One region of the Mesorhizobium sp. M7A.F.Ca.US.014.04.1.1 genome, then DNA from elsewhere that is predicted to be linked to it. Evidence: predicted binding sites of a transcription regulator. Region 1 holds the regulator's gene; the other holds the start of a gene.
What was found. The regulator PhoB, encoded in region 1, activates phosphate uptake and scavenging genes when phosphate is short. The targets are predictions, from matches to a motif close to TGTCATNNANCTGTCAT.
Positions count from the first base shown of each region.

Region 2: ugpB (sn-glycerol-3-phosphate ABC transporter substrate-binding protein UgpB) is a predicted target of PhoB. The motif match lies at 5,208-5,224, and genes of this name have one in related genera.

Region 1 covers NZ_RZRW01000021.1:33-20,036, reverse strand. Annotated here, with positions in the region: gene pstC (phosphate ABC transporter permease subunit PstC) at 1-247, shown strand, start outside; gene pstA (phosphate ABC transporter permease PstA) at 244-1,560, shown strand; gene pstB (phosphate ABC transporter ATP-binding protein PstB) at 1,578-2,396, shown strand; gene phoU (phosphate signaling complex protein PhoU) at 2,423-3,130, shown strand; gene phoB (phosphate regulon transcriptional regulator PhoB) at 3,147-3,836, shown strand; gene EOA22_RS02885 (ROK family protein) at 3,853-5,100, opposite strand; gene xylF (D-xylose ABC transporter substrate-binding protein) at 5,370-6,410, shown strand; gene EOA22_RS02875 (sugar ABC transporter permease) at 6,553-7,905, shown strand; gene EOA22_RS02870 (ATP-binding cassette domain-containing protein) at 7,917-8,717, shown strand; gene EOA22_RS02865 (CHASE domain-containing protein) at 8,845-10,473, shown strand; gene EOA22_RS02860 (YMGG-like glycine zipper-containing protein) at 10,569-10,814, opposite strand; gene EOA22_RS02855 (hypothetical protein) at 10,898-11,224, opposite strand; gene EOA22_RS02850 (hypothetical protein) at 11,346-11,525, opposite strand; gene EOA22_RS02845 (sensor histidine kinase) at 11,649-12,680, opposite strand; gene EOA22_RS02840 (DUF1328 domain-containing protein) at 12,860-13,027, opposite strand; gene EOA22_RS02835 (response regulator) at 13,255-14,049, opposite strand; gene EOA22_RS02830 (NepR family anti-sigma factor) at 14,263-14,466, shown strand; gene EOA22_RS02825 (RNA polymerase sigma factor) at 14,470-15,021, shown strand; gene EOA22_RS02820 (response regulator) at 15,035-15,406, opposite strand; gene EOA22_RS02815 (Crp/Fnr family transcriptional regulator) at 15,575-16,336, shown strand; gene EOA22_RS02810 (DUF883 family protein) at 16,465-16,791, shown strand; gene EOA22_RS02805 (hypothetical protein) at 16,803-17,261, shown strand; gene EOA22_RS02800 (HWE histidine kinase domain-containing protein) at 17,275-18,750, opposite strand; gene EOA22_RS02795 (hypothetical protein) at 18,957-19,160, shown strand; partial or broken gene EOA22_RS02790 (diacylglycerol kinase family protein) at 19,190-20,004, opposite strand, start outside.
Region 2 covers NZ_RZRW01000169.1:789-9,779, forward strand. Annotated here, with positions in the region: gene EOA22_RS13755 (lipoprotein) at 9-215, opposite strand; gene argH (argininosuccinate lyase) at 367-1,767, opposite strand; gene EOA22_RS13765 (TlpA disulfide reductase family protein) at 1,803-2,492, shown strand; gene EOA22_RS13770 (EAL domain-containing protein) at 2,494-4,926, opposite strand; gene ugpB (sn-glycerol-3-phosphate ABC transporter substrate-binding protein UgpB) at 5,288-6,598, shown strand; gene ugpA (sn-glycerol-3-phosphate ABC transporter permease UgpA) at 6,756-7,676, shown strand; gene ugpE (sn-glycerol-3-phosphate ABC transporter permease UgpE) at 7,686-8,534, shown strand; partial or broken gene EOA22_RS13790 (sn-glycerol-3-phosphate import ATP-binding protein UgpC) at 8,542-8,991, shown strand, end outside.

The DNA.
Region 1 (20,004 bases):
CGCCATCGGCGAAACGATGATTGTCGTGCTGGCGGCGGGCGTCGCCGCCAACCTCACCATCAACCCGTTCGAGGCGATGACGACCATCACCGTCAAGATCGTCAACCAGCTCACCGGCGACCTCGAGTTCAATTCGCCGCAGACGCTGGTCGCCTTCGCGCTCGGGCTGACGCTGTTCACGCTGACGCTGGTGATGAACATCGTCGCGCTCTACATCGTGCGCAAATATCGGGAGCAGTACGAATGACCGACATTCCCATGGATACGATGGTCAGGCCGGCGGCCCATCCGCGCCGCGACATCGGCCTGAAGGCCCGTTACGCCGCCGAACGCCGTTTCCGCATCTATGGCGTCGTGGCGATTTCCGTAGGCCTGGCGTTCCTGGCAATCATGCTGATCACCATCGTCTCGAAAGGCTACACCGCCTTCTGGCAGACGACGGTATCGCTGCCGATCACGTTCGACGAGAAGGTGATCGATCCTTCCGGCAAGCGCGCAACCGATCCGAGCGTTCTGATCAAGGCGAATTATCCCAAGCTCGCAGAAAACGCGCTGGTGGCCAAGCTCGGCATCTCTCCTGATGACAAGCCGATGATCCAGAAGCTCAAGGGCTTCCTTTCGGAAGGCGCCCGCGTCCAGTTGCGCGACATCGTTGCCGCCGATCCCTCGGTGATCGGCACGACACGCGACGTCAACATCCTCGCCGCCGCCAATCTCGACTCGGCTTTCAAGGGCCAGATCGACCTCAGTGTCGAGGAAGCGCGACGCAAGGTCTCGGACCAGCAGATCACCTGGATGAACAAGCTCAAGGCCGAGGGCGCGATGGCCGAGCACTTCAACAGCGGCCTGTTCACCTACGGCGCCTCCAGCCGCCCGGAAACCTCGGGCATGGGCGTGGCGATCATCGGCTCGCTTTATATGATGGTGATCGTGCTGCTGCTCGCGCTGCCGATCGGCGTCGCCGCCTCCATCTATCTGGAGGAATTCGCCAAGAAGAACCGTTTCACCGACCTTATCGAGGTCAACATCAACAATCTGGCCGCAGTGCCGTCAATCGTCTTCGGCTTGCTCGGCCTCGCGGTGTTTATCAATTTCCTGGGCATGCCACGCTCCGCCGCTTTCGTCGGTGGCCTGGTGCTGACGCTGATGACGCTGCCGACGATCATCATCGCGACGCGCGCCGCGCTTGCCGCGGTGCCGCCGTCGATCCGCTCGGCAGCTCTCGGCCTTGGCGCCTCCAAGATGCAGATGGTGTTCCAGCACATCCTGCCGCTTGCCGCGCCCGGCATCCTCACCGGCACCATCATCGGTCTTGCGCGCGCGCTCGGCGAAACCGCGCCGCTGCTGTTGATCGGCATGGTCGCCTTCGTCGCCGATCCACCGACGACGCCTTTCGATCCGGCCACCGCGCTGCCGGTGCAGATCTATATGTGGGCGAACGAGGCCGAACGCGCCTTCGTCGAGCGTATGTCCGGCGCCATCATCATCCTGCTCGTCTTCCTCATGGCCATGAACATCACCGCGATCGTGCTTCGGCGTCGGTTCGAGCGGCGCTGGTAGAAAAAAGGCATTTTGGTATGAACATCATGACCGAACAGTCCCTTGAAAACGCAGTGGGCGACAAGATGAAGTCGAACGAAGTGATAAAAATGCGCGGCGACAAGGTCGGCGTGTTCTACGGCGAGAAGCAGGCGCTGTTCGACGTCGATCTCGACGTCCGCCTGAACCAGGTGACGGCGCTGATCGGCCCCTCCGGCTGCGGCAAGTCCACCTTCCTGCGCTGCCTCAACCGCATGAACGACACCATCGATTCAGCACGGGTAACCGGCAAGATCACGCTCGACGAAGAGGACATCTACGACAAGAACATCGATGTCGTCGAACTCAGGGCGCGCGTCGGCATGGTGTTCCAGAAACCCAATCCGTTCCCAAAGTCGATCTACGAGAACGTCGCCTATGGTCCGCGCATCCACGGATTGGCCAAGCGCAAGGCCGACATGGATCAGATCGTCGAGTCCAGCCTGAAGAAGGCGGCGATCTGGAACGAGGTCAAGGACCGTTTGCAGGAACCTGGCACGGGTCTTTCCGGTGGCCAGCAGCAGCGCCTGTGCATTGCACGCGCCATCGCCGTGTCGCCCGAGGTGATCCTGATGGACGAACCGTGTTCGGCGCTCGACCCGATCGCCACCGCTCGCGTCGAGGAACTGATCGACGAACTGCGTCAGAACTATACGATCGTCATCGTCACCCATTCGATGCAGCAGGCAGCGCGCGTGTCGCAGCGCACCGCGATGTTCCATCTTGGCTATCTGGTCGAGGAGGGCGCCACCGACAAGATGTTCACCACCCCCGACGACAAACGCACCCAGGACTACATCACCGGCCGGTTCGGCTGATCTCTGGCATATGAGGGACGAAGATCATGGGTGAACATACCGTTGCATCTTTCGATGAGGATCTGGAGCAGATCAGCCAGCTGATCCGCGACATGGGCGATCTCGCCCGCTCGATGGTCGGTGGCTCGACCAGGGCTTTGCTCAATTCGGACAATGCGCTGGCGCAGCGGGTGGTTTCCGACGACGCCATCATGGATGCACGCCAGCGCGAGCTGGACGATCGTGCCATCACGCTGATCGCCAAGCGCCAGCCAATGGCCAACGATCTGCGTGCGGTGGTCGGTTCGATCCGCATGGCCGGCGACCTCGAGCGCATCGGCGACCTTGCCAAGAACATCGCCAAGCGCGTCGGCACTGTCGGGCTGAGCGTCACGCCGCACGACCTTTCGCATTCGATCGACGCAATGGCGCAGCTGGTGCTGATCCAGGTGCAGGGGGTCGTCGACGAGTATGCCGCCGCTGACGCGGCAGCGCTTGCCACGCTCAGAAACAATGATGAACGCATCGACGTCAAATACACATCGGTGTTCCGCGAACTTCTGACCTACATGATGGAAGATCCGCGCAACATCACGGCGTGCACGCACCTGTTGTTTTGCGCCAAGAACCTCGAGCGGATCGGCGACCACGTGACCAACATCGCCGAAAATGCCTATTATGTTTTGACCGGCACGCAGTTGCCAGCCAACCGTCCGAAGCAGGACGAGACGGCAATGTCCGCGCCAGCGGCATGACAGGGGTGACCAGCCGATGATCGCGCCACGCATCATGGTGGTGGAGGATGAGGAGCCGCTAGGCGTGCTGCTCCGCTACAATCTCGAATCCGAAGGTTACCAGGTCGAGGTGGTGACGCGCGGCGACGAGGCCGAAATCCGGCTGCAGGAGAACGTTCCAGACCTTCTGGTGCTCGACTGGATGGTGCCTGCGGTTTCCGGTATCGAACTCTGCCGCCGGCTAAGGATGCGTCCCGAGACCGAGCGGCTGCCGATCATCATGCTGACCGCGCGAGGCGAGGAAAGCGACCGCGTGCGCGGCCTCTCGACCGGTGCCGACGACTATCTGGTCAAGCCTTTCTCGACGCCGGAGTTCATGGCCAGGGTCAAGGCGCTGCTGCGCCGGGCCAAGCCGGAAGTGCTGTCCAGCGTGCTCAAGGTCGGCGATATCGTGCTCGATCGCGAATCGCACCGTGTCTATCGCAAGAAGAGCGAAATCCGGCTCGGGCCGACGGAATTCCGCCTGCTTGAATTCATGATGCGCCATCCAGGCCGCGTGTTCTCGCGCAGCCAACTGCTCGACAATGTCTGGGGCGAGACGATCTACATCGACGAACGCACGGTCGATGTGCATGTCGGCCGGCTGCGCAAGGCGGTCAACAACGGCCGTATGCCCGATGTCATCCGCACCATCCGTGGGGCGGGTTACGCCATTCGCGAGGACTGAACTCCCTCGTTTGAACTCACGCCACGTTCTTGCCGCCGAGACCGGATCTCGCCTGCACGCCCGGCGCAAAAATCTCCTGATCGACGAAGATTAGCGCCCGCATGGCGCAGCCTTCGCGGATCAGCGGCAGTTCGTTCGGCTCGGTGTCGAAGGAAATCGACTTGGAATGCTGGCCGCCGGCGGTCTGGGCAATCGCTTGCCGCAATGCCGGCTCGATCAGGTCGAAGGCGGCGGCGCTGACGCCGACCATGGCGACCGGCGCCGGATCGATCAGCGCGAACAGGCTGCCGAGGCCGTAGCCGAGCGCTTCGCCGGCCTTGCGATAGGCTTCCCGTTCGGGTCCGTCCCTTTCGCGGGCGGCGGCAGCCAGGGCGCGCATGTCGGCATCGCTGACATCGGCGACGGGTTCTGCATCCTCGCCCATCTGCCGCGCGTTGCGCCAGATGGCATAATTGCCGGCATAGGCTTCGACGCAGCCGCGCCGTCCGCAGCGACACAGCGCCCCGTTCGGCCGATGAATCATGTGGCCGAATTCGCCGCCCGAGGAATGGGTGCCGGTGAACAATTCGCCCTTCAGCACCAGCCCCATGCCGATGCCGTGCGACAAAAGGATAGCGATGAAATCGTCGCGGTAACGATCGGGGTCGCGCCAGCGCAGCGCCACCGCCATCATGTTGCAATCGTTCTCCATAATGGCTGGGATGCCGAACTCGTCTTCGAATATGTCGGCGAAGGCGATGTCGGTGTGCGGCGTGATCGGCGACCACAGCATGGCGCGGGCACGGGTGTCGGTGATGCCCTGGACGGCCAGCGCGATACGGGCGATGCTGCGCACGTCCAGGTCGGGATCTTCCAGGCGGCGCCGCACGATTGCCGTGCACTCACCGATCAGCGAGTCGCGCGACATCGTCAGCGTGTCGAGCCGGCGCTGTTCCTCGGATATTACCTGGCCGGCATAGTCGATGACGGCGACCGAGAGGAAGTTCAGCGACAGCACCACGGTCATTACCGCGGCCGCTTCCGGATTGAGGCTGAGGCCGACCTGCGGACGGCCGCGTTTGAGCGAGCCGGCCTCGCTCGGCTTGCTTTCGGTCAGGATACCTTCGACGATCAGGTCGGATGAGATCGCCGAGATCGTCGAATGGCTGAGGCTTGTGGTTGCGGCGATCTCGGTGCGCGACGGCTGTCCGGCGCGGCGCACCGCCGCGATCACCATCGCGCGGTTGCGGCGGCGCAAATCGTCGTGGCGGATTCCGACCGACATGCTCTTTCATATCCTCCCGGTCGCCGCGGTTCTTCCTGCCCTGGAACGCTGTCGGTGACGCGGTCAAATACTGGCAGAAGCCGCGCGCCGTGTCATTTATTTATTCCGAGGCCCGAAAAAAATTCGAAACGACATCAAAATCCATCAGAATCGATGTTGACAGCGTTCGGGCGTTGGCCCAGTATTTTTTCGAGGCTCGAAAAAATAGGGCCTTTGTGCCGGCCTTCGGGCCAGTTTGGTCGCGCCATACGCGGCGCAGGGAGGATAATATGAAAAGATTCACAGCCGCCATCCTGGCGGGTGCCGCCATGTCGCTGACGCTCGCGTCTGTCGCGCAGGCGAAGGACAAAGTCGTCGGCGTTTCGTGGTCCAACTTCCAGGAGGAACGCTGGAAGACCGACGAGGCCGCCATGAAGACGGCGATCGAGGCCGCCGGCGACAAGTACATCTCCGCCGATGCGCAGTCCAATCCCGGCAAGCAGCTTACGGACGTCGAAAGCCTGATCTCGCAGGGCGCCAATTCCCTGATCATCCTGGCGCAGGATGCTTCGGCCATCGGCCCGGCCGTGCAGAAAGCCCTGGACGAAGGCATTCCGGTCGTCGGCTATGACCGGTTGATCGAGAACAAGGATGTTTTCTATCTGACCTTCGACAACAAGGAAGTCGGCCGCATGCAGGCCCGCGAAGTGTTCAAGGTCAAGCCGGAAGGCAACTACGTCTTCATCAAGGGCTCCGGTGCCGATCCCAATGCCGACTTCCTGTTCTCGGGCTCGATGGAAGTGCTCAAGGAAGCCATTGACAGCGGCAAGATCAAGAATGTCGGCGAAGCCTACACGGATGGCTGGCTGCCCGCCAACGCCCAGAAGAACATGGAACAGTTCCTGACCGCCAACGACAACAAGGTCGACGCGGTGGTCGCGGCCAATGACGGCACTGCCGGTGGCGTCGTCGCGGCGCTGACGGCTCAAGGCTTGGCCGGCACCGTGCCGGTCTCGGGGCAGGACGGCGACCACGCCGCGCTGAACCGCATCGCCCTGGGCACGCAAACCGTGTCGGTGTGGAAGGACGCGCGCGAGCTCGGCAAGAATGCCGCCGAGATCGCCTCGCAACTGGCCGACGGCAAGAAGACGAGCGACATCGCCGGCGCCAAGGACTTCACGACGCCGGGCGGCAACACCGTCAAGTCGCTGTTCCTGACTCCGGTTGCCATCACCAAGGACAATCTCAACGTCGTCATCGACGCTGGCTGGATCAAGAAGGACGAAGTCTGCGCGGGTGTCGCTGCCGGCACCGTCGCGGCCTGTAACTGATCCGGACCACTTCGAAATATCTGAACGCCGCGGCCCAAAAGCCGCGGCGTTTTCTCAAAGAATTGTGTTTCCGCATCATGCGGATAGCTTCTAGGCTGGGCTCCGGCATGCGCGTCAGACGGCCAGCCGGTGGGAGGAAATCATGACCGACACGACGTCCAACCCGCAGGCCGATACGGCGCGCGCGTCGGAACTCGGCGCCGTCGCCCGGTTCCTGAAGGCGACCGAGATCGACACCCGGATGCTCGGCATGATCGGCGCGCTGCTGGTCATCTGGATTGGGCTGCATGTCATTTCCAGCCTGCGCCTCGGCGTCAACCCGCTCGATTTCGACAGCCGCACCTTTCTCACGCCGCGCAATCTGTGGAACCTGTCGGTGCAGACATCCGCGGTCGCCATCATGGCCTGCGGCATGGTGCTGGTCATCGTCATGCGCAACATCGACCTGTCGGTCGGTTCCGCCGAGGGCCTGATCGGCATGGTGATGGGATTTGCCCAGGTGCATTTCCTGGTGCGTTTTGTCGGGCTCGAACTCGGCAATCCGTGGATCTGGGCCCTGGCGCTGGTCATCGGCCTGGCGCTCGGCCTGTTGATCGGCGCCTTTCAAGGCTTCGTCATCGCCTATCTCGAAGTGCCCGCCTTTATCGTGACGCTGGGCGGCCTGCTGGTCTGGCGCGGTGCTGCCTGGTGGGTCACATCAGGCCAGACCGTGGCGCCGCTTAACGCCACCTTTCAGCTGATGGGCGGCGGGCCGGCGGGATCGATCGGCGCAACCTGGAGCTGGGTTGTCGGGATCGTCGCCTGCCTCGCCGTGGTGTTTGGGCTGTTCAACGGGCGGGTGCAGCGCAAGCGTTTCCGTTTTCCGCTACGTCCGATCTGGGCCGAGGCGCTGCTCGGTGTCGTCACCTGCGGCGCCATCATGGGTGCGGTCTGGCTCGCCAACTCCTACCCCTGGCCGATCGGCATCGTGAACAGATATGCGGCCGCCAACAACATCACCGTTCCCGAAGGCGGCCTGTTCATCGCCCACGGTATCGCCATACCGGTGCTGATGGCGGTCGCCGTCGGGCTGGTCATGACCTTCATCACCAACCGCACCCGTTTCGGCCGCTATGTCTTCGCCATCGGCGGCAATCCCGAGGCGGCCAATCTCGCCGGCATCAACACGCGCTGGATCACCATGAAGGTGTTCATGATCATGGGCGTGCTGGCCACGATTGCCGCGGCGATCTCCTCGGCCCGGCAGAATTCGGCCACCAACGTGCTTGGAACGCTCGACGAGCTGCTCGTCATTGCAGCCGCCGTGATCGGTGGCACGTCGCTAGCCGGCGGGTCGGGAACGATCATCGGCGCCATGCTCGGCGCCCTGCTGATGCAATCGCTGCAGTCCGGCATGGTGCTGCTTGGTGTCGACTCGCCGCTGCAGAGCATCGTCGTCGGCGCCGTACTGGTGATCGCCGTGTGGCTCGACACCGTCTATCGCAAGCGCGTCTAGGAGGGCATGCCATGACTGACAAGACTGCTCCTGCAGCCACCGCGCTGATCGACATGAGGAACATCTCGATCGCGTTTGGCGGCATCCGCGCCGTCGACGACGCCTCGATCGATCTTTTCCCCGGCGAGGTCGTGGCGCTGCTCGGCCATAATGGCGCCGGCAAGTCGACATTGATCAAGATCCTGTCCGGCGCCTACAAGCGCGATTCGGGCCAGATCTTCGTCAACGGCGAGGAGGCATCGATCTCCAACCCGCGCGACGCCAAGAAATACGGCATCGAGACGATCTACCAGACGCTGGCGTTGGCCGACAATGTCGACGCCGCCGCCAATCTGTTCCTCGGCCGCGAGTTGATGACCGCCTGGGGCACGCTCGACGACGTTGCCATGGAGGCCGAGGCGCGCAAGGTGATGGGTCGGCTCAATCCCCGGTTCCAGCGTTTCAAGGAGCCGGTGATCAAGCTGTCGGGCGGCCAGCGGCAATCGGTGGCGATCGCGCGTGCGATCCTGTTCAACGCCCGCATCCTGATCATGGACGAGCCGACGGCCGCACTTGGTCCGCAGGAAACGACGCAGGTCGGCGAACTGGTCAAGCAGCTGAAGTCCGACGGCATCGGCATCTTCCTGATCAGCCACGACATCCACGATGTGTTCGAGCTTGCCGACCGGGTCTGCGTCATGAAGAACGGCCAGGTGGTCGGCACCGCCCGCACCACTGATGTCACCCAGGACGAGGTGCTGGGCATGATCATTCTGGGCAAATGCCCGCCAGGCGCCATTCCCGGACCGGGCGCGCTGAAGATCGCGGCCTGAGATCAAGCCAGATCGCGGTTGCCGGACACGTGATATGCCAGCCGTAGGGATGGCTTGGCCTTGGCATTGTGTTGGCAGGGCGACTTGCGCATAAAGGTCCGACATTGCTCAGGGACCGCACGATCCGTTGAAGAAGCTTTTCCCGATCATCGCCTTTATCGCCGTCGCGCTGATCAGCATGGTGATGGCAGGTTTTGCCTACTTCGCCACGCAGGAAGCCGCGCGCATCAAGTTCGAGGCGACTGCCGACGATGCGCTCAACCGGATCGAGAGCCGCATCGACCTGCATCTGTCGCTGCTGCGCTCGACGCAGGCCCTGTTCGACGCCCGCAATGGCGATATTTCTCGCAATGAGTTCAAGGCCTTCTTCACCGCGCTCGATGTCGACAAGAATTTCGCCGGCTTGCGCGGTATCGGCTTCCTCAGGCTGGCAAAGACGGGCGACGAGGCGACGGTCGAACGCGACATGCTGCACGATTATGGCGTCAGTCATCCAATCTACCCGGACACCACGCAACCCTGGCGCACCCCTATCGTGCTGTTCGAACCGCTGGATCCATCCAATCAAGCCGGCATCGGCTACGACATGTTCAGCGAACCGGTGCGGCGTGCGGCGATCGAAAAGGCGATGTCCGACGACCAGCAGCATGCCAGCGGGCTGGTGCAGCTGGGCCAGGACACGGGCGCCGCGCAGACGTTCACCGGCTTCTTCGTTTTCGTGCGGCTCAATGTCGAAACCGCTCCCGACGTCATCAATGCTTCGAGATCCTCGACATCAGGTTTTCTCTATGCGGCCTTCCGGGCTCGCGATCTGTTCCAGACCGCGCTCAGCCGGTCGCCGCTTTTGCCGGTCAACACCGAAATCTATGATGGCGATGGTGCCGTGAACGGCGACAATCTGTTGTTCCGGTCGGAGACGCCGCCGGCTTCCACTTTCGGGAACAGGCTGCTGGTCACGCGAAAGATCATCGTCGCCGGACAGCCATGGACTGTCCTGTTCCGGCCGACAAGCGCCTTCTCGCAGCCGTCGTCGCGCGCCATTCCGGTGATGCTGGGGCTGTTCGGCCTGCTGTTGGCGGGCGCAATCGCGCTTGTGGCGCGCTATCAGGAGCGGGCCTATGAGGCAGCGTCGCGATTGCACGAAACGACGGAAAAGAGCCTGATCGAAAAAGACCTGATGCTGCAGGAGATGAAGCATCGCATCAAGAATTCGATCACCAGGGTGCTGGCGATCGCGCGTCAGACGGCATCGCGGGCGACCGACGTCAACGAGTTTTCAGCGTCCTTCTCGGCTAGGCTGCAGGCGATGGCGGCCTCCCAGGACATGCTGACGCGCTCACGCTGGCAGAAGGCCGATCTTGGCGATCTCCTGCGCATCGAGCTGGGTCAGGTGTTCGGCAAGGAGCTGCCCGATGAGCTGTTGTCGGGACCACAGGTGCTGCTCGACGAAACCACGACGCAAGCGCTCGGCCTGACCTTCCACGAACTGGCGACGAATGCGCTGAAATACGGCGAGGCCGGCAATTCCGTTGGGGCGCTGAAGGTGGACTGGTCGCTCGAAGGCCGAGGGCGCGACAGGGTGCTGGCTCTCAACTGGCGCGAAAACGGGCAGAAGAAACTTGAAGCGCCCGCCGAGACCGGATTCGGCACCAAGCTGATCGACCTCAACGTGACGCGCGAATTGCGCGGTACGATCAAACGGGATTACCAAGCCAATGGGCTGAACGTGGAAATCAAAATTCCACTCGCCAATTGAGCGCGACCGTTGCCGACAAGGGGGAAGCATCCAGACATCAAAAACCCGGAAGCCGGCGGACCGGCCTCCGGATCGACGTTTCGATTATCGCCGAATTAGTTGCAGCGAGCCGTGTAGATCCGGCCGCGATGATCGCGATATTGGCAATAGCCGTTGCGCAGGTTGCGCACCAGCAGGCCGGAACCGGCACCCACGGCCGCGCCGATCAGCGCGCCCTTACCGCCGCCGACCAAGCCGCCGACACCGGCGCCGATCAAGCCGCCGCCAACCACGTCCTTCTCAGTCGAGGTGCAGCCGCTGACCGCGACCACCGCAACCAGGGCAATAATCATCTTCCGCATAGAGTCACTCCTCACTTTGTGTCCTCACTTTAGTAAGCTCCAGCCGCCATTTAGCATGAAATGACGGCCTTTGCTGCTGCAATCTATTGTTGGTGAAGATAGTCTTTTTCTGGGCGTATCGTGTTCGATGCCATTACCAGGCTGGAAATTGCCAAAGACGCGTCAAGCGTACCATCGGCGCGCACATTCCAGACGATCTGATCATAGTCGTCCTCAAGCGCCGGATCGACCGCAAGGCATTTGGCGACGATGTGGTCAGCCTGCCCTTGCACGTCGCCCAAGACGAATGGGCGTTCGGCCACGCATTGCTCGGCCGTCGCGAAAACGCTTACGGGCACCTGGAGTTCACGGCAGTCGGCCATCGTGTTCGAGCAACCGATGACCAGCAACAATGCAGCGATATGTTCCATGGCGAGAAGTCCTCTCGCCATAGTAACGGTCTACATTCGCCAAAGTTCCTGGCTGGCTTGATCGGCCGGGGAAATAAGATGGCGCTACAGCCGATTCGGCCACCGGCCGAAACGAGGTGGCCTAGTAGACCAGTTGGTGCAGGGCGACCGCCATGATCACCGCCACCAAGGCCAGCGCAACTAGGCGCAAAGCTCCGTTGGGAACAGGAGCCAGCGGTGGCGTGGAAGCCTCTGAGTCCTCAAACTCGCCCATGGAAATCCGGGCGGCCTGCTCCAGTCTGTTCATGTCGGCAACCGTCAAGGCATTCCTCCCACCATGCTGTAAATCCTGCTGCGGAAATGTTCGGTGATGCAACAAGTTCCAGCGGTATCTGGGAAAAACAGCATCTGCTTTTATGGTGAACGGCGGGTTAAGGAAGGTCGCTCAATCCGTCTCGAAATTGCCGTGCGGAACGACAAGGCGGTATTCAAGGCGGCCAGCCGCGATTTCGAGCGTCGCCGTTCCGTTCAGTGACGCCGGCACGACCCGTTCGAGTGCGACGCTGCCGAAGCGCTTCTCGCTACGCCTGACATCACTGGCGCCGATTGCCTCCGCCCATGTCAGGGACAGGGAGGTTCCCGTGTCGTCGGCGGTCAGGTTGGCTGTAACATTGACGTACCCGCCGGGCCGCGACAGGGCGCCGTAGCTCACCGAATTGACGGCGAGTTCATGCATCGCAAGGCCGATATGCAAGGCAGCGTTGGGATTGAGATAGGGGTTTGCCCCCTGAAACCTCAGGCTCCGAACCGGATCGCCGCCATAGCGGCCAACCTGGCCCGATACGAGTTCGCGAAGTGCTGCACCCCGCCAGTTGGAAGAGGTCACGAGATCCTGGGACGAGGCCAGCGATTGCAGCCGGCCGCGAAAGCGTGTCAGGAAATCGCCGATGCTGTCGGAGTAGCGGCCGGTCTGGGTGGCTATGCTCTGGATGATCGCCAGCAGGTTTTTCGAGCGATGGCTCACCTCTCGCAACAGCGTCGTCAGGGTCTGCTCGCGGCGCTTCTGCTCCGTCGTCTCGACCATCGTGGTGACGACGCCTTGCACGGTGCCACCATCGCCGTGATCGGCATCGATCCACACCTCGAACCAGCGGCTGCCATCCTCGACGGGAACGCTGATCTCGAGACGTTGGGGGTTGCCGGATGCAATGACGTCGCGCTTGGCCGCGCCGATGCGGTCGGCCTGCGCCTCCGGCAGGATGCCGATGCTGTCGGCGGTGTCCGAAACCCAGGGCGCACGCATGTTGCGCGCCCATACGGTTTTCATCTCGCGATCCTGGTAGAGAACGGAAATGCCGGCATTGTGCAACGCGTGAAGAAGAGCACGGCCGAGCTGCATGCCGCTGTCGGCGGGATGGAGGGCGATGACTTCATCGCTTTGCACGGCGTCTTTCCTGTTTCCGGTCCTGGAACCCATCGGCCAATCTGTCCACCCAATTCAGGCTGAACGGCTCATCGTTGAATGGGTTCCAAACAGGTTTCCGGAAAACCCGCCGCCAAAAACGGTCCGCCGGACGGCGTCCTTTGAGGGACACCGCCCGGCGGTGGCTGGAAACCGTTTGAGGGGTGCGGCTTCCAGTGTTCGGCCGTCCGTCCTTACGAAGCCCGTTTGAACAGGCCCGCAAGAAGCGAAATGACCAGGAAGGCGAGGAAGATGAAAAACAATATCTGCGCTATGCCGGCGGAGGTACCGGCGATGCCGCCGAAACCAAGCGCGCCGGCGATGATGGCAACGACGAGAAATACGAGCGCCCAGTAAAGCATGATCCATCTCCTTCGAATGGTGCGATGAAAACGTGGGTGGTTGCGGTTTGTTCCCACCCTTTGCCGAAAAAGACCGTGCTTGCAAATCGTTCGAGCGGAACCGCAGGAATTCACCGTCGCCGCCCGGGTGCATCAGGCGGCACGAAGTGACGAATTGATCATCTGGAGAGATTCGGGAGCGAGGCTATCGCCTTGGGTTCGTCAATTCCTCCACTCCCAATTCCCGACTATGCGGCGGCTTTCGCCTGCCGGTCAAAGAACAGTGCCTGGCTGATCAGCGCCTTGACCATGTCGGGATTGAACGGCTTGGTGACCAGGAAGGCCGGTTCCGGTCGTTCCCCAGTCAACAGGCGCTCGGGGAAGGCGGTGATGAAGATGACCGGCACCGACGTCGATGACAGGATTTCGTTCACGGCCTCGATGCCGGAACTGCCGTCGGCAAGCTGGATGTCGGCCAGCACCATCTTCGGCCGCGTCTTGCCGAACATCATCACTGCCTCGGCATGGGTGCGCGCCGTTCCAACGACGCGGTGCCCCAGGCTCTCGACCATTTCTTCGATATCCATGGCGATCAGCGGTTCATCCTCGATGATCAGAACGTCGGTTGCCACCTGACGGGATATCTCGTTGCTCGCCTGCGCAAGCAGCTCTGAAAACTCCTGGTCACCGACGTCAAGGATCTCAGCCGCTTCCTCCTCGCTGAAGCCTTCGACCGCCACGAGCAGGAAGGCCTGACGGGGCCGCGGCGCGATCGCATTCAGATTGGCGGCGGTGCGCTGTTCCCACGCCGATTGCGCCTGTTCCTGTGGAACGCGGATGGCGACCGATGTGAAAAGCTTGGCGAAAACCTTGTACAGCGCGATGCGGTCGCTCGATGCTTCGGGAAATATCTCGATATCGGCGATGATGGCTTCAAGCATCGCAGCGACCAGCGCGTCACCACTCTCTTGCGACCCGGAAACAGCCCGCGAGAAGCGGCGCAGGAAGGGCAGATGTGGTGCGATGGTGGCGGATAAGCTCATGGTAAGACGTCTCCCTCAGAATGACGCGATTGCGTAGCAGGTCAAGCTGACTGCAAGCCGTGATAACGCGGATTTTTTGAAAAAGTTCCACCTCGACGGAACAAAAGCCGGGGAGTGGCGTTTGTGGTGGGGATGGGCAACCAGACGAGGGCGCCGCTTGCGTTGTGTTGAGTACGGTAAGAGCGGCTTGAGCGCTGGGAATACAAGGGCAAAATGAAGGATATGACGAAAGATATTCTGACTGGCGCCGAGAGCAGGCGCCGGAACGGTTCTGGTGACGCTCTTGGGCCGAACTCCGAAATCGGACGCAAACTCAAACAATATTACGACGCGCTGGTCTCCGACGATGTGCCGGATCGCTTTTCCCAGTTGCTTAGCCAACTGGAACAGGCTGAACCCGCACAGAAGAAGGACTGAGGCATGGCCGCGGTCTCACAAGGCTTCAAGACTGATCTGCTTGGGGCAATCCCAAGTCTGCGCGCGTTTGCCGTGTCGCTGACGCAAAATGCCGATAAAGCCGACGACCTCGTCCAGGAAACACTCGTCAAGGCTTGGGACAAGCATGAGAGCTTCCAGCCCGGCACCAATCTCAAGGCCTGGCTTTTCACCATCCTGCGCAACGAGTTCTATTCGCAAATGCGCAAGCGCGGGCGCGAAGTGCAGGACAGCGACGGTATCATGACGGCCAGGCTTGCCGTTCATCCGGCCCAGCACGGTCAACTCGACCTGAAGGACTTTCGCGGGGCGCTGGAGCAGTTGCCGGAGGACCAACGCGAAGCCATCATCCTCATCGGCGCATCTGGTTTCTCCTACGAGGAGGCCGCGGAGATCTGCGGCTGCGCGGTGGGGACGATCAAGAGCCGCGTCAGCCGAGCCCGTACCCGCTTGCAGGAGATCCTGAAAATATCAGGTGAGGACGAGTATGGTCCGGACGCGATTTCGGCCCAGGTAACGAGTTCGCCGGCGAGCTGACCGCGATCGCGTCTCAAGCGCGTCCGCAGGCCGCCGCGACCGCTTGCACCAGGTCTTCGCCTGAGTAGGGTTTGCCAACCAGCCTGACGCCCGGAAACGATGCCTTGATTTCATCGGCATCCGAATAGCCGGACGCAAACACGAAAGGTATGCCTGCCGCGCGCAGCCCGGAAGCGAAATCGATCGTCGAGGCGCCGCCCAGCATCAAGTCGACAATGGCTGCATCGAATCGCGTGGCGACTTCCCGGCCATCGACCTCGGTCAGGTCACGGGCGATCACCACCTCATCGGCGCCATGATCGCGGCAAAGTTGCTCGACATCCATGGCGATGAGAAATTCGTCCTCCAAAACGAGAATCCGCAATCCGTCAAGCAATGTGGGCACAGGCAAAGACTCCTTGAAACGCCGGAGTCATGATCGCTAATTGGCTTGATGTCATTTAAAAAAGACATGTGGCCAGCGGGCGGAACCTCAATCCTTGCAACGCGTTGAAACGCGGCTCTCCAAGAGCGGCTTTCGAAGGGGGTCGAGCGGGCTTTCGAAGGGGGCGAAATGTCAGTCCAGAACAATAACGCTTTCTCCAGCCGCCAATATCCTTGCGAGAACTGCCCATTGCGGCCGTTGCCGGTTTTCCGCGACTTCGAAGAACAGGAGCTGGCCTTCATCAGCAAATTCAAGAAGGGTGAACTCGCGGTCGATAAGGGCGACACGGTGCTGGTGGAGGGAAGCCATAGCGCCCATCTCTACACCGTGCTCTCCGGCTGGGCGTTTCGCTACAAGCTGCTGCGGGACGGCCGTCGCCAGATCCTCAATTATCTCATGCCCGGGGATCTGATCGGCCTGCAAGGCAGTGTGATGGGCGAGATGCAGCATTCCGTCGAGGCACTCTCACCGATGCTGCTGTGTGTTTTCGAGCGCGAATATCTGCACGAGCTGTACCGCAATCATCCCGGGCTGGCCTACGACATCACCTGGATCGCATCGCGCGAGGAGCGGATGCTGGACGAGAATCTGCTCAGCCTCGGGCGCCGCAGTGCGATCGAGCGCGCCGCCTATCTCATCGCCTTCATCGGCAGCCGGGCCAAGGTCGTCGGACTGAATGGCAGCCAATCCGTCCAGATACCGATCACGCAGCAGCACATTGCCGATACGCTCGGCCTGTCGCTGGTTCACACCAACAAGACGATCCGCAAGCTGATGGATCGCAAGCTGATCGTCTGGCGCGACGGCGGCTGCGCGGTCTCCGACAATGAAGGGCTCAAGCGGCTCGCCGGCTGGGAAGGGCTGGGCGAGGCGCGCCGGCCACTAATCTGAGGAAGCGTCTTTTTGCGAAGCCGGCGGATCGGGTGCGCGCCGATGCGTTTTCGGCTACTTTGTCCGCAGTGGCGGAACCATGAGGTGCGCAGCGCGTTTGAAACCGAGCAATCACAAGGAGTTAAGCCATGGCCACTGCCGCAGGAAAGACCGCAACCGACGCCCGTGCAAATGCGGACCTGGAAGCCGACATCAGGCAGTTGAAGGCCGACATCGACAAGCTCACCAAACAACTGGCCAAGACCGGCGAGCATGGCTATGGCACCGCGCGCCGTGCAGCGACAGAAGGGGTCGAGCAGTTGCGCGCGCAGGGCGAAGCAGCCTTTGACAGCTTGCGCAGCAATGCCAAGGACATCGAAGCGCAGATGATGGCAAGCGTGCGTGAAAAGCCGGTGACGTCACTGGCAATCGCCGCTGGCGTCGGCTTCCTTTTCGCGCTCATCGCGCGTCGCTAGTCGCGCTACAGATGGGAATGTTGGCAACCCTGATCTCGGGCCTCGCCTCGGGGGAAACCGTGGCCGCCGTTCACCGGGCGCGCACGGCGGCAATCGTCTATGTGATCGCCATGGCCGCTGCGCTTTGCGGTCTCGGCTTTCTGGTCGGGGCCGCCTATATCTGGACGGCGATGCGCTACGGCTCGCTTGCCGCCGCGCTCGGGTTTGGCGCCGGTTTCCTAGTGCTCGCCGGACTTATCCTGCTGATCTACCGGATATCCGCAGGTTCGCGCGCCCGGCGCCGGGCGCAGCGCCGCAATGCCGACATGAAGGCGATCGGCGTCACCGCCGCACTCGCCGTGCTGCCGAGCCTGCTCAAGGGAAAAGGCGGTCTCGGCGCCATTCTGGGGCCGGCCGTGGCGCTCGCGGCCTACGCCATCTACCGCGAGAATGTGAAATCCGACGATCCGGATGAGAGCGAGCGGACATAGAGCTGTTGGGAGATCACTTCGACAGCTCTTCCAGGGGCATCGATATTTCGGCAAACACGCCTTCCGGCCGGAATTCATGGGTCACTTCGCTGGAAATGACCTTGGCCAGGCTGCGGCGAATGAGGATAGAGCCGAAGCCTTGCCGATCCGGCGGAGCGACTTGCGGCCCGCCGCTTTCGCGCCAGGTCAGCACAAGACGCCGGGCATCCTTCCTGCCTTGCGTCCTCCAGCCGAGGACGACCCTGCCTGACGGCACCGACAGCGAGCCATATTTCAGCGCGTTGCTGGCGAGTTCATGCAGGATCAGGCCAAGCCCGACGGCCTGGTCGGGCGACAGCAGCAGGTCGTCGCCGGAGATCGTCATGCGCGGCTGCTCGGCCGTTTCGAAAGGTCTGACCTCGATCTGGACGAGTTCACTGATGCCGATGCCACGCCACTCGCGGTCCGACAACAGATTGTGGGCGATGCCCAAGGCCTGAAGCCTGGCGCCGAAGGCCTCGAGGAACTGGCTTGGCTGGCGGGCATGGCGCACGGTCTGGGTTGCCAGCGCCTGGACGGTCGCCAGAGTGTTCTTGACGCGATGGTTGAGTTCACGCAGCAGCAGCCGTTGCCGTTCGTCGCCGAGCTTGCGCTCGGAGATGTCGTAATTGACGCCGAAGATCAATGTCGGCTTGCCGTCGCCGTCACGCTCGATCACACGGCCGCGCGTGGCGAGCCAGCGCGGCGGGTGAAAGCCCTTCACCCGGTATTCGCCGAAATAGTCGTCGCTGCCGGTCAAGGCGTCGCGAAAGCGGGTTTCGGTCTGGTAGACGTCGCGCGGATCGATGGCGGTGAGGATGTCGCGTGCGCGCAGCCGGTTGGAGCGCGGCAGGTTGAACAGCTCCGACATCAATGTGTCGCATTCGATGACATCGGTGCGGATATCCCATGCCCAGCTGGCGAGCGAGGCCGCATCGAGTGCGATGGCGCGTCGTTTTTCCTCGCGCGCAAGTGCGGCCTCGGCGATCGCGCCGCTGCGGGTTGCGTCCTTTAGGGTGAACAGGCTGGCGGCCAGGCCGGCGAGCGCCTTCAACTGGTCGAGCTCGGTTCGGGATGGAAAACCATGCGGCTCGCGGTCGAGCACGCACAGCGTGCCGATGCGGGCACCTGCCACGATCATCGGCGCGCCGGCATAGAAGCGGACATGGTGCTTTCCGGTGACCAGCGGGTTGGTCTTGAAACGGGGGTCCGCCGTTGCATCCACGACCACCATCGGCTCGTCGCCGGCGGCAATCGCATGGGCGCAGAAGGAGACGTTGGTCGCGGTTTCGGTCTCGTCCAGGCCGAAGCAGGATTTGAACCAATGCCGTTCAAGGTCGACGAGTGTGACCAGGGCCATCGGCACCTGCATCACCGCTGCGGCAAGGCTGCTGACGCGGTCGAAATCGGGGTCGGCCGCCGTATCCAGCATCTCCAATCCGTGCAGCACGGCCAGCCGGTCGATATCCATGACTGCTAGCGCAACTTCGGCCGGCAGATCGGGTGCTGTTTGCGTCTTGCCAATCACCCCAATTGCCTCGTCCCGGTCTTCGTCGCCGCATGCTTGCGCTGGTGCAAGGCCAGCACGCTTTTCCGGAACCATCCTAGCGAGGAACCGTTACCCGACCATGATTTGCCGGGCGCGCCAGTTGGTGCAGAATGAGACAGGGATCGAGCATGGCCAAGATCATTCCAGAAAACAAGGCGCGGCAGGGGCGATGGGGCTGGCATGGATTTCGGATCCTGATCGCCGCACTGCTTCTGGTGTTTGCTGCATGGGGCATTGCCGAGATCTATGGTGTGTTGATCAAGGCGCCTAACAGCGATGAACAGCATGTCCCCACACCGCCCAACACCACCGAGCAGGCTCCTGCCGGGTAAAGCGGGCCTGTCCGTTGCGCCGCACCTCATCAGGCGGCTCTCGACTGGGCCGCGCTCGCCGGAACCAATACATTCAGTGCGCCAGGCTGAATCTCGATTACCGTTTCACGGTCAAGCCTGACCAGTTCGCCGTCCATGACGGCGCGAAATTTGCGGCTGCCCGAATGGATTTTCAGCACCGTTCTGTTTGTCTGGTGGATTTCGACATGTTCGTTGTCGCGCCATTTGCCGCGCGCCATGTTGAAGAAGAACTTGACCAGTTCGGCGCGCTGCTTCGCCACCGTGACATAGACACCGAGCACGCCGCCCGCAGGATTGTCGGCATAAGGCAGATGGCCTTCACCGAATAAGTTGTTGGTGATGCCGATGCCGGTGATGCGTGCCGCCATTTCGGCATCGCCGATGCTGAGCGTCACATTCATCGCAGGTGGATTGTTGATCGTTGCCCAAGCCGCCTTGGCCGAGGCGCGGATCTTTCCCAACCGCGAACCGAACTCCATCTTCTGGCGCAGTTGCACCATCTTCGCGTGCATGCCGATCGAGAACTGGTGCACGAAAGGTTGGCCATTGGCCGTCGCCACATCGACAGCAATGATTTCGCCGTCGGCGAAGGATTTCAGCGCCCCGTCGAGCGACTGCGGAATGCCCAACCCGCGTGCGAACAGGTTCATGGTGCCGGCTGGCAATATGGCAAGCGCCTTCTTCGTGCCCATCAGTCGGGCGGCCGCGGCGGAAATGGTCCCGTCGCCGCCACCCGCCAGCACGATGTCGACCGAGCGACGCGAAGCGGCGTTGTCCAGCGTCTCCACCACATCCTTGCCGGCGACAATTTCGATGCTGAGCG
Region 2 (8,991 bases), on a different contig from region 1:
TCGTCGGCCTAGATCAGCGGGTCGAGGATGAACTTCTTGTCCTTGACCGGTTTTTCTGGCTCCGGCGGCACGGGCTGATGGGCCTTCGAGGCATCCTTGCGCGCCTGCACGGCCGCCTCATAGGGCGTGTCGAGACCGCCCCTCCTGCCGCAGGCCGAGACGGCCGCGATCGCCACCAGCAGCGTCAGCGTCACCAAAATCCTGCTTCCGGTCATCGATCCATCCGTCCGAAACGTTTGTCAGCCGCCGCTTTTAGCCGAGTTCTCGGCGCATTGCACCCCGAGATATTGCTCGTCGCAATATCTGGCGCAACGTCCGGATATTGCTGGTCGCATGTCCGGGATATTGCTGGCGCAACATCCGGCATTACGCTTTCGCCAGTCGCTTTTTCCAGGCGCGGATCTGCTTCCTCACTTCCGACGGCGCGGTGCCGCCGAAACTGGTGCGGCTCTTGACCGAGTTCTGCACCGCCAGCACTGAGAATATGTCGGCCGTGATGCCGGGATCGATCGACTGCAGATCCTCCAGCGAAAGCTTCTCCAGCCCCACCTTCTTGTCTTCGGCCAGCGCCACCGCCCGGCCGGTGACATGATGCGCCTCTCGGAACGGCAGGCCGAGCGTGCGCACCAGCCAGTCGGCAAGGTCGGTTGCTGTCGCGTGGCCGGAGCCGGCGGCCTTCTTCATCGCGGCTGCGTTGACCGTCATGTCCGAGACCATGCCGGTCATCGCCGCCAGCATCAGGTCGAGCGTCTCGGCGGCGTCGAATACCGATTCCTTATCTTCCTGCATGTCCTTGCCATAGGTCAAAGGCATGCCCTTCATCACCGTCAGCAGGCCGACCAGATGGCCGGTGACGCGGCCGGTCTTGCCGCGCACCAGTTCGGCGGCATCGGGATTCTTCTTCTGCGGCATGATCGACGAGCCGGTGGAAAACGAGTCCGACAGCCTGACGAAGCCGAATTGCGGCGTCGACCAGATGATGATCTCTTCGGCCAGCCGCGACAGATGCGTGGCGCAGATCGCGGCCATGGCAAGGAACTCGAGCGCGAAATCGCGATCCGAGACGCTGTCGAGCGAATTGCGCATCGGCTCGCGGAAGCCGAGCCCCTTGGCGGTCCGGTGGCGGTCGATCGGGAAGCTGGTGCCGGCAAGTGCGGCGGCACCGAGCGGGCTTTCGTCCATGCGTTCGATCGCATCGCGGACACGCGACAGGTCGCGCGAAAACATCTCGACATAGGCCATGCAGTGATGGCCGAAGGTCACCGGCTGGGCCGCCTGCATATGGGTGAAGCCCGGCATCACGGTCGCCGCATGCTCCTCGGCCCGCTCCAGCAGCGCCTCAATCAACCCCTTCAACGCCTCGGCGACGCGAAAGCACTCCTCCTTGACCCAGAGCCGCAAATCGACCGCGACCTGATCGTTGCGCGAGCGGGCGGTGTGCAGGCGGCCGGCCGCCGGGCCGATCAGATCGGCAAGGCGCGCCTCGATGTTCATGTGGATGTCTTCGAGCCGCGTCGAGAACTCGAAGCTGCCGGCCTCGATCTCTCTCAGGATCGTGTTCAGCCCGTCAGCGATTTTTTCTTGATCGGCCGCCGAAATAATGCCCGTTTGCGCCAGCATCTCGCTATGGGCGATCGAGCCTTTGATGTCCTGCGCATAGAGTTTGCGGTCGAAGGAGATAGACGCGTTGATCGCTTCCATGATGGCGGCCGGACCCGAGGCAAAACGTCCGCCCCACATCTGGTTGCTGGTTTTCTTATCGCTCATGGCTATAACCCGTGCTTCGGAGCAGTTTTGAGAAAATGGCAGACGGTAGTAGATTCTTCCCGGCCCCGCGCCTGATCCTCGCCGCCTTGGTGGCGGGCGCGCTGGCGGGCGCGGTCGCGGTATATGTCAGCGAGAGCCGGTCTGGCAACAATGCACCGGCACAAGCTGCCGTGGGTGAGAGCAAGGACGACGTGGCCTGCGCGGCCAAGAGCGACCGCGCCAAGAAGGTCGCGGCTTCGGCCACCGGTGAGGTCGCGGCACTTTTGCCGGCCGATCCGCCACAATCCCTGAAGAGCCTTGCCTTCAACGGTCCGGACGGCAAGCCGATGACGATTGCCGATCATGCCGGCAAGACGGTGCTGCTCAATCTGTGGGCGACATGGTGCGCCCCGTGCCGTGCCGAAATGCCGGCGCTCGATGCGCTGCAGAAGGAAAAGGGCAGCGACGCCTTTCAAGTGATCGCCGTCAATGTCGATGCCGGCGACGATGTGAAGCCGAAGAAGTTCCTCAGCGATACCGGCGTCGCGACGCTTGGCTATTACCGGGATTCGACGATGGCGCTGTTCAACGACCTCAAGAAGCGCGGCCTGGCGCTAGGCCTTCCTGTCACCATGCTGGTCGACGGCGAGGGCTGCCTGATCGCCCATATGAACGGCCCGGCCGAATGGTCGGGGCCGGACGCCAGGCGGCTGGTCGAGACGGCACTCAAGCCCGAGAGCCTCTAGTCTAGCGTGTGGCTAGCGCAGGTGCCGGTGCGAAGGCCAGAACGCTTCTGTCGCGCAAGGTAGCGGGTTTGCTGCCGACAGCGGGTGCGACGACACCGGTCAGCTCGCCGAATTCTTCGATGAGAGCTGGCCTGCCGATATAATAGCCCTGGCCGATCTCGCAGGCTTCGGCGTCCAGGAATTTCAGTTCGCCGAGCGTCTCGACCCCCTCCGCCAGAACCGGCAGGCCGAGACCACGTCCAAGTCCCAGGACGGCGCGCACGATCGCCGCGACCTGGCCGTTCTTGTCGACCGACTTGATGAAGGAGCCATCGATCTTGATCTTGTCGAAGGGGAAGGCGCGGAGGTTGGAGAGCGAGGAATAGCCGGTTCCAAAATCGTCCATGGCCACGCGCACGCCCAGCGCCTTGACCTGCCGCAAGGTGGCCAGCGCCCGCGGCATGTCCTTGACAAGCGCCGTCTCGGTGATCTCAAGCTCGAGCCTGCCGGGCGCCAGGCCGGAATTCAGCAATGTTTCGTGGACCTTGCGGCTGAAATTCGTGTTGTGGAGCTGCACCGCCGAAACGTTGACGGCCACTGTCAGCGGATTTTCCCAGCGGGCGGCTTCCTCGCAGGCAGCCGTCAGCACCCATTCGCCAATCTGGCCAATGGCGCCGCTGTCTTCGGCCACCGGGATGAATATGGCCGGCGACACGTCGCCGCGAGTCGGATGCCGCCAGCGGACCAACGCTTCGAAGCCGACCATCTTTCCGCTGCTGATCTCTTTCTGCGGCTGGTAGACGAGATAGAACTCCTGGCGTGCGACCGCCTGGCGCAGTTCGTGCTCCATGACGCGCTTGTCGCGGGCCTCGGCCCCCATCGATGCTTCGAAATAACGGTAAGTGTCCTTGCCTTCGGTCTTGGCCCGGTAGAGTGCCGTATCGGCGTGGCTTATCAGGCTGGCCTGGTTTTCGGCATCCGACGGATACAGCGCAATGCCGATGCTTGCCGACACAAGGCCGCCGCCGACCGAGAGCCGGTTTTCCTCGCGCATGGCGGTCAGCACCGCGTTGGCGATACGGCCCGCCTCCAACGGGTCGGCCAGGTTCGGCGCGATGATGGCGAACTCATCGCCGCCCAGCCGCGCCACCATCTGCCCTGGACGAAGGATACCGGTCGCGCACTGCGCAACCTTCTGCAGCATGGCGTCGCCTGCGCCGTGCCCATACAGGTCGTTGACCTCCTTGAACCGGTCGAGATCAAGCAGCAGAAGCGCAAGCTGGCCGCCTTTCCTGGTCCGGACCATCGCAGCGATTTCCGTCTCCAGCCGGCCGGAAAAGCTGCGGCGATTGGCCAGTCCGGTCAATGGATCGAAATGGGCAAGCCGCAGGATCTCCTGTTCCGCCTTCTTGCGCTCGCGAATGTCGCGGACCGCGACCACGTTGTGCGGTTTGCCACAGTAGTCGATGCTCCTGGCGATCAGCTCGACAGGAATGCTCGTGCCATCGCGACCGCTCAATTCGGCCTCCTGCGGCTGTTCGCCGAAGCCCGAGATATCGGATCCGAAGAGATCGCCAAGCTGCATTCCGTTCAGGGTCGCTGTTGCTTTGCCCGTCAGTGCCGCAATGCTGTCATTGGCACTGATGATGCGGTTGCCGTCGCAGACGATCAGCCCCTCCACGGCGGCATTGGCCAGGCCGTGCATGCGGTCGACCTCGAGCTTCTGGCGACGGAAGCGCAAATCGATCCACAGCGCCGATGCCGACAGAACCAGGATCACCAGTGTGGCGGCGGCGGCCGCGAAAGCCTGCGAGGTCGGCTCGATCGTGTATTCGGATATGACGATCGAGGGATCGGGGAAGATCGAGACGGCACCCATCCCGATGAAATGCAGGGTGCAGATCGCCAGCGTCAGCAGCACCGCGCCGCCGGATGTCGCCTTCAAGGAGGGGCGGCGCTGCACGACACGCAGCGCCAGCGCCGCGAGCGTTACGCCGGCCAGCAGGGAAACGGCGACAAGCAACAGGTTCCACTCGATACGGCCCTGAACCTCGAACGCCGCCATGCCGATGTAGTGCATGGCTGCGATACCGCCGCCCAGCACGGCGCCGCCGACGAGATGATAGTCGAACTCATCCCGCAAGGTGGCGATCCACATGCCGGCTGCCGTCAAAGTGACCGAAGCAGCGAGCGAAAGCACGGAGAGTGCCGGATCATAGGCACTGGGTATGCCCGGTGTGAATGCGAGCATGGCGATGAAGTGCGTTGCCCAGATGCCAAAGCCGGTCGAAGTGGCCGCGATCATCAGCCAGGCAAGCCGGTTCCGATCTGTGGAACGGCTTATGTGCTGAAGCAGGTTGACAGCAGAGAAGCAGGAAATTCCGCAGATCAACGCGGCGAGTGCGACCAGTCTCAGATCATGTTCGTTGACGATACAATTGTAGACCGTCAGCATTTATTTCACCTGAGCTTTGGAAATAAACAGGGCAGCAGGATTGAGTAGCGCGTTGCCGTTGAGGGATCGATAAAGTCGGCTGCAACCTTGGCGTGTCTCTTCGGGTTGCTGCGGCTGCAATCAGGGCTGACACGCCGAAAGCCAGCTTGACGGTCCCGACGGTGGTTCCTGGCGCGCTTGTCGTCGCGCTAAGCCGGCTAACCGCATCGCTTCCCATGCCTCCAAGCGGAGACGAGCGTTGCGTCAGGTAAAGGGTGAAGTTCGTCGATCTGCAACAAAACCGTTGTCTGATTGTCATGAGCGACACATATTGCCTTCGCGGGAGTGCCCCCTTTCGCCAATGACAAACGGGAGATGAAACATGAAGTCCTTCGGCTTCGCGGCCGGTGTTGCCGCTACCTTTATGACGCTTTCCTCAACCTCCGCTTTTGCCGTCACGCAGATCAGTTGGTGGCACGCCATGACTGGCGCCAATGCCGAAGTCGTCGACAAGATCTCCAAAGATTTCAATGCCAGCCAGAGCGACTATGAGCTCGTTCCGGTGTTCAAAGGCACGTATCCCGAGACGCTGAATGCCGGCATTGCCGCCTACCGCGCGGGCCAGGCGCCAGACATCATCCAGGTGTTCGACGTCGGCACCGGCGTGATGATGGCGGCCGAAGGTGCCATCAAGCCCGCAGCCGATGTGTTGACCAGCGCTGGAATGACCTTCGACAAGAGCCAGTATCTGCCAGGCATAGTCGGCTATTATTCGAAGCCGGACGGCACCATGCTCTCCTTCCCCTACAACTCCTCCTCGCCGATCCTTTATTACAACAAGGATATCTTCAAGAAGGCTGGTCTCGACGTCGATAGCCCACCCAAGACCTGGAATGAAGTGTGGGAAGACGCCAAGAAGATCAAGGCGAGCGGCGCGGCCGCCTGCGGCTACACCTCGACCTGGCTGACCTGGATACATCTGGAGAATTTCGCGGCCTGGAATGACGTGTCATGGGCCACCCAGCAGAACGGTCTGGCCGGCGGCGATGTCGAGCTCAAGATCAACGCGCCGATTTTCGTCAACCATTTCCAGGCGCTGGCGGACCTCGCCAAGGACGGCACCTTCAAATATGGCGGCCGCACCTCCGAAGCCAAGCAGATCTTCCTTGCGGGCGAATGCGGGATCATGACCGAATCGTCCGGCGGACTTGGCGATATCGTCAAGTCCGGCATGAATTACGGCATTGGCCAATTGCCGTATGACAGCGACGCCAAGGGTGCGCCGCAGAACACGACGCCGGGTGGCGCCAGCCTGTGGGTTTTCGCGGACAAATCCGATGAGGAATACAAGGGCGTCGCGGCCTTCTTCGCCTACCTGTCGAAGACCGAGGTGCAAGAATACCTGCACCAGAAGTCGGGTTATCTGCCGGTAACGCTGGCGGCTTATGAAGCGACCAAGAAGTCCGGTTTCTATGACAAGAATGTCGGCCGCGAGACCCCGATCCTGCAGATGACGGGTAAGACGCCGACCGACAATTCCAAGGGCGTACGTCTGCCGAATCTGCCGCAGGTGCGCGATATCCAGAACGAGGAGTTCGAGAAGATGCTCGCCGGCCAGCAGACCGCGCAGCAGGCGCTCGACAATGCGGTTACGCGTGGCAATGCCGCGATCAAGGAAGCGCTGGGGAATTAGAGCGAGCGCAGGTCCTTGCTCTACGGCGCACCCATCTGTCCCGCCGGGCATCTCCCCTCGTGAGGGGAGTTTTGCCGTGCCTTGCGATTTCGCCAATGGTCGATGATGCCCAGTCCGAAACGCTCATCAAAGCCATCTTGGCGGAGAGGGGTGCCGCATGGTGCCCCCCGCCTCATCACCTCGGAGTGGCTCCGTGACCCCTCGCGTCGTGTTCCCCAACAAGGTCCTTCCCTACCTGCTTGTGGCGCCGCAACTGGCCATCACGCTCGTTTTTTTCTACTGGCCGGCCGGTCAGGCGTTCTACCAATCCATGCTCAGGCAGGATCCGTTCGGGCTGAGGACCAAGTTCGTCTGGTTCGCCAATTTCAGGAAAGTGCTTGCCGATCCGGCCTACCTGAACTCGATCAAGGTCACGGTGGTGTTTTCCCTTGCGACCGCTATCGTCGCCATGTGCGTGGCGCTCCTGCTGGCGGTCATGGCAGAGAAGGTGGTGCGCGGCAAAGGTCTCTACCGCACGCTCTTGATCTGGCCCTACGCGGTGGCGCCGGCGATTGCCGGTATGCTGTGGCTATTCCTCTTCAACCCTTCGATCGGGTCGCTGGCCTACATGCTGAGGAGTTTCGGCATCGCCTGGGATCCACTGCTCAATGGCACCCACGCCATGATCCTGCTGGTGTCCGCCGCTGCCTGGAAGCAGATCAGCTACAATTTCCTGTTCTTCGTCGCCGGCCTGCAGGCGGTGCCGAAAGCCTTGATCGAGGCGGCGGCCATGGACGGCGCCGGCGAGACCAAGCGATTCTGGACCATCGTCTTCCCGCTGCTTGCGCCGACGACCTTCTTCCTGCTGGTCGTCAACACCGTCTATGCCCTGTTCGACACGTTCGGCATCGTCCATGCCGTCACCGGGGGCGGTCCGGGCAAGACGACTGAGACGCTGGTCTACAAGGTCTACAATGACGGCTTCGTCAATCTGATCCTCGGTGACTCGGCGGCGCAGTCGGTCATCCTGATGATCATCGTCATCTCGCTCACCGCCATCCAGTTCCGCTATGTGGAACGCAAAGTCCATTACGGCTGAGGGCGAGCGATGATCGGCCAGTCACCGCTCCGCACCGTCATCGCCCACGCCATGCTGATCCTCGGCATATTGATCGTCGCCTTCCCGATCTACTACACGTTCGTTGCCTCGACGCAGACGCTGCAAACGATCCTCAGGCCGCCATTGCCGCTCCTGCCCGGCGATCAGTTCTGGAACAATTACAGCGAGGCATTGTTCGGCGGTGTCGGCCGCATCGGCGGCGTCAGCGTCGGCAGGCTGCTGCTCAACACGACGATCATGGCGCTCGGCATCGCGGTGGGAAAGATATTCATCTCGATCCTGTCTGCCTATGCGATCGTGTTCTTCCGCTTTCCGCTGCGCATGACCTTCTTCTGGCTGATCTTCATCACCCTGATGCTCCCCGTCGAGGTGCGCATCCTGCCAACCTACAAGGTGATGGTCGATCTCGGCATGATCGACACTTATGCGGGCCTGATCATCCCGCTGATCGCCTCGGCCACCGCCACGCTGCTGTTCCGCCAGTTCTTCATGACGATTCCTGGCGAATTGGTTGAGGCGGCGCGGGTCGACGGTGCGGGGCCGTGGCGCTTCTTCTTCGATATCCTGTTGCCGCTGTCGCGGACAAATATCGCGGCGCTGTTCGTCATCCTCTTCATTTATGGCTGGACACAGTATCTGTGGCCGTTGCTCGTCACCAACAGCAGCAACATGAACACGATCGTCATCGCGCTCAGAAAGATGGTCTCCTTCGCCGATGCCGATACGCAATGGCACCTGGTCATGGTTACAGCGATGCTGGCCATCGTGCCGCCGATCCTGGTCGTGGTGCTGATGCAACGCTGGTTCGTTCGCGGCCTGGTCGATTCCGAAAAGTGAGAAGCTGATGGCGACCGTCGATCTGAAGGATGTGAAGAAGGTCTACCCCAGCGGTTTCGAGGCCGTGAAGGGCGTTTCAATCGCGGTTCCCGACAAGGAGCTTTGCGTGCTGGTCGGCCCGTCGGGTTGCGGCAAGTCCACGCTGCTCAGAATGATCGCCGGGCTTGAAACCATCTCCTCGGGAACAGTTGCGATCGACGGCAAGATCGTAAATTCAACCGGTCCGACCGAGCGTGACATCGCCATGGTGTTCCAGAACTACGCGCTCTATCCGCATATGAAAGTCTACGACAACATGGCCTATGGGCTGCGCAACCGCGGCACGCCGAAAGATGAGATCGACAGCCGGGTCCGCGCGACGGCGAAAATACTGGAACTTTCGGCGCTGCTCGACCGCCGCCCGCGCGAGCTTTCCGGCGGCCAGCGCCAGCGTGTCGCCATGGGTCGTGCCATTGTG